DNA from 2 places in the Clostridium sp. BJN0001 genome. Region 2 is predicted to be linked to the other one. Evidence: riboswitches for the same ligand, from Rfam matches in the RefSeq annotation. Region 2 holds a riboswitch; the other holds the start of a gene.
The links. A riboswitch is a leader RNA that binds a small molecule or an ion and turns the genes downstream of it on or off. The one in region 2 is predicted to bind S-adenosylmethionine.
Positions count from the first base shown of each region.

Region 1: another riboswitch for S-adenosylmethionine. It lies ahead of metK (methionine adenosyltransferase); the one in region 2 lies ahead of metE (5-methyltetrahydropteroyltriglutamate--homocysteine S-methyltransferase).

Region 1 is NZ_CP094971.1:2,076,346-2,078,546, forward strand. It holds gene metK (methionine adenosyltransferase) at 1-816, opposite strand, end outside; SAM riboswitch class I at 914-1,016, opposite strand; tRNA gene MTX53_RS10110 (tRNA-Tyr) at 1,126-1,210, opposite strand; tRNA gene MTX53_RS10115 (tRNA-Thr) at 1,223-1,297, opposite strand; tRNA gene MTX53_RS10120 (tRNA-Val) at 1,319-1,394, opposite strand; tRNA gene MTX53_RS10125 (tRNA-Tyr) at 1,401-1,485, opposite strand; tRNA gene MTX53_RS10130 (tRNA-Thr) at 1,499-1,573, opposite strand; tRNA gene MTX53_RS10135 (tRNA-Val) at 1,595-1,670, opposite strand; tRNA gene MTX53_RS10140 (tRNA-Tyr) at 1,677-1,761, opposite strand; gene MTX53_RS10145 (hypothetical protein) at 1,923-2,201, opposite strand, start outside.
Region 2 is NZ_CP094971.1:303,622-305,822, forward strand. It holds gene MTX53_RS01550 (Hsp20/alpha crystallin family protein) at 1-360, shown strand, start outside; SAM riboswitch class I at 415-521, shown strand; cobalamin riboswitch at 603-789, shown strand; gene metE (5-methyltetrahydropteroyltriglutamate--homocysteine S-methyltransferase) at 820-2,201, shown strand, end outside.

The DNA of each region.
Region 1 (2,201 bases), 920 kb from region 2:
TGAGAAAGCTCCACCACCGTGTCTTCCATATCCGCCATATGTATCAACAATTATCTTTCTTCCTGTTAATCCAGAATCTCCTTGAGGTCCTCCTACAACGAATCTGCCTGTTGGGTTTATAAAATACTTTGTATTTTCATCTAAAAGATCAGATGAAACTACTTCGTTTATTACATACTGTTTCATATCTTTTTCTATCTGCTCTAATGATACTTTTTCACTATGCTGAGTAGAAATAACTATTGTATCAACTCTCTTAGGCTTATTATCTTCATATTCAATAGTAACTTGTGTTTTACCATCTGGTCTTAAATAAGGTAAAGTTTCATTTTTTCTAACTTCAGTAAGTCTTCTTGAAAGTTTATGTGCAAGTGAAATAGGAAGTGGCATATAATCATCTGTTTCGTTTGTAGCAAAACCAAACATCATTCCCTGATCTCCAGCACCTATTTTGTCTAGCTCGTCTTTATCTCCGCTTCTTGATTCAAGAGCTCCATCTACTCCCTGAGCTATATCTGATGACTGTTCGTCAATTGATGTAAGAACAGAGCATGTATCACAATCAAAACCATACTTAGCTCTATCATAGCCTATTTCTCTTATTGTTTCTCTAACTACCTTAGGAATATCAACATAACAGTTTGTAGATATTTCTCCCATTACCATTACCATTCCTGTTGTTGTACATGTTTCGCATGCAACTCTTGCCATTTTATCTTCCGAAAGAATAGCATCAAGTATTGCATCAGAAATCTGATCGCACATTTTGTCTGGATGTCCTTCTGTAACTGATTCAGAAGTAAACAACTTTTTCATATATTTCTCCTCCATTTCATACTCTATATCAATTTTTAAGTATTTCAGTAAATAAAAAAACTCTTCTGATAAGAAGAGAATTTTTTTCTAATTTTCTTTCTTATCTTGTAGATTATTAGTATTCTACGGAATTTGCACCTTATATATTACAGGTTGCCGGGTTTCACAGGGCCCTTTCCCTCCACCTCTCTTGATAAGAGCATATATTAATTTTTTCAAATGTAATTCTATCATATGAATTGTTCATCGTCAATAGTTCATATATTCCAATAATAATAAAAAGACTGTCTAAATATTAGACAGTCTAAGTGGTGGAGGAAGATGGATTCGAACCATCGAAACACGAAGTAACAGATTTACAGTCTGCCCCCTTTGGCCACTCGGGAACTCCTCCTTAATAGTTTTGTGGAGCTGGCAATAGGAATCGAACCTACAACCTGCTGATTACAAGTCAGCTGCTCTACCGTTGAGCCATGCCAGCACAAGTATATTTTATTTTAAGTGGTGGGCACAACAGGGTTCGAACCTGTGACCCCCTGCTTGTAAGGCAGATGCTCTCCCAGCTGAGCTATGCGCCCTTAAAATGGTGGAGGAAGATGGATTCGAACCATCGAAACACGAAGTAACAGATTTACAGTCTGCCCCCTTTGGCCACTCGGGAATTCCTCCATAATAGTTTTTGTGGAGCTGGCAATAGGAATCGAACCTACAACCTGCTGATTACAAGTCAGCTGCTCTACCGTTGAGCCATGCCAGCACAAGTATATTTTATTTTAAGTGGTGGGCACAACAGGGTTCGAACCTGTGACCCCCTGCTTGTAAGGCAGATGCTCTCCCAGCTGAGCTATGCGCCCTTAAAATGGTGGAGGAAGATGGATTCGAACCATCGAAACACGAAGTAACAGATTTACAGTCTGCCCCCTTTGGCCACTCGGGAATTCCTCCATATACTGTTCACTTGAAAGTTTTCTAAACTCGCAACCGACAAAGACTAGTATATAGTCAAATCAATTTTTTTTCAACTTAATATTATAGCCATTATTTAAAATTACCTCTACATTTCGCTTATTTTCTCAGTTTTTCTTTGTTTTATTGCTTTATTCACTTTATATATTTATATTATCAAAATTGATATATTTTTTTAAAACTTTTTCTATTTTTTGATAGTCTTTGCTTCCAAGGCGCTTCTTTATTATATTAACATTATCTAAAAATGATTGACTATCGAGCTTACTATTATTATCTTCTATTTTAAATAGTTCATCAGATGATAATTTTGATATTACAGATTTAACTTCAGTCTTATCCTCTGGACACATATTATTAATTATTGAATTTAAATCTATTTGTGTTGTACTTTCATTCTGATTAGTAGCCATTGCTTC
Region 2 (2,201 bases):
TTTTTCTCACCAATGAATATTTCAGATGAAGGAATGAAAAAATTTAATGCAGATGTAAGAGAAACTGATAAAGAATATCTAGTTTCAGCAGAACTTCCTGGAGTAAAAAAAGAGGATATAGCACTAGATTACAAGGATAATAATTTAGTAATAAGAGCAAAAAGAGAAGAAGTCCATGATGAATCAAAGGACAATTATATAAGAAAAGAAAGAAGCTATGGAGAATTTAGCAGACAATTCTATTTTGACAATGTAGACAAAGAAAAAATTTGTGCAAAATTCCAAAATGGAGAACTTCAAATAATTCTTCCAAAGACTGAGCAGAAGGTTGATGACAGCACAAAGATATTTATTAGGTAAAAAATATTATATTGACAATTAAGTTAATGTAAGTATATAATATAGAAAATTAAAAACTTATCAAGAGAGGTGGAGGGACTGGCCCGTTGAAGCCCAGCAACCAATAATAGATTATTATTATATGGTGCTAATTCCTGGAGTGTTTTACTCAGAGATAAGAAGTATTTTCTTAGAATGTGTTGTTAATAATGCACCGGAATTTATTTTCTGGTGCATTTTTAATATATAAAAAGCTTTAAATTTTAATAAAGCGGATATAAGGTGCTTTTAGAAATAAAAGATAATAGGGAATCAGGTTAGAATCCTGAGCAGCACCCACTACTGTATTTTGGACGAAATTTCTATATCCACTGCTTACTATAAAAGCGGGAAGGAGAAAGAGTAGGCTGATAATAAGTCAGGAGACCTGCCTTATATTTAATTTAAGCCCTTGGGGATGAGGGATAAGGAGGAAAAAATATGTTAAAAACAACTATTTCAGGCTATCCAAGGATAGGCAGAAAAAGGGAACTAAAATTTGCTACTGAAAAGTATTTTAAGGAGCAGATAACAAAGGAAGAATTTTTAAAAACATCACAAAATTTAAGGAAAGAGTATTTTATGATACAGAAAAACAAAGGTATAGATATAATACCTGTCAATGATTTTTCTTATTATGATAATATTCTTGATACAGCTTATATGCTTAATGTCATACCGAAAAGATACAAAGATTTAAATCTTGATAATCTTGATACATATTTTGCTATGGCAAGAGGATATCAGAAAGATGGAAATGATGTAACAGCACTTGCTATGAAAAAATGGTTTAATACAAATTATCACTATATTGTACCAGAGATAGATGATTATACAGAGTTTAAGCTTAATGATACAAAAATATTTGACCTTTATGATGAGGCAAAAAAATTAGACATAAATGCAAAACCTGTGATAATTGGACCATTTACGTTTTTAAAATTATCTAAGATTAATACAAAAAGAAGTTTTGAAGATCTTTTAGATAGTCTTGCAGATGTATATTCTAACATATTTGATAAGTTAGATGAAAAAGGTGCATCATACGTTCAGATAGAAGAACCTGAACTTGTAAAAGATATTACAGATGATGAATTTAAACTTTTTAAATCTGTATACTCTAAGATATTTAAAAAGAAATATAAATTTGAGTCTATACTTCAAACTTATTTTGGAGATATAAGGGACATATATAAAAACATTTCTGAATTACAATTTGATATAATAGCTCTTGATTTTGTTGAAGGAAAAGAAACTTTAAACTTAATCAGAAAGTATGGTTTTCCAAAGAATAAAAAGCTTATTGCTGGAATAATTAATGGAAAAAATATATGGGTTAATGATTATAAAAAATCTATTGAAGTATTAAAAGAAATTGAAAAAAATATAGATAGAGACAGAATTATTTTAGGTACAAGCTGCTCACTTTTACATGTACCATATACAGTAAAAAATGAGACAAAACTTGCAGATGAGTACAAAGAGAGCATGGCTTTTGCTGAGGAAAAACTTGATGAACTTAAAGAAATTAAAATTTTAGAAGACAATAAAGATTATGAAAACAGCAGTGAATTTGTTGCAAATGGTCTTATTTTAAAGAGAAAGAGAGAAAATAAGTTATGCTTCTTAAAAGAAGTCAGAGAAAAAATAAAGAATTTAAAACCATCTGATTTTAGAAGAAAAGAAAGTTTTGATACAAGACGTGATTTTCAAAAAGAAGAATTTAACTTACCACTACTTAAAACAACAACAATAGGTTCATTCCCTCAGACAGCAGAGATTAAAAATGAAAGAAAAAAATTTAGAAATGGAATTATAAAAGA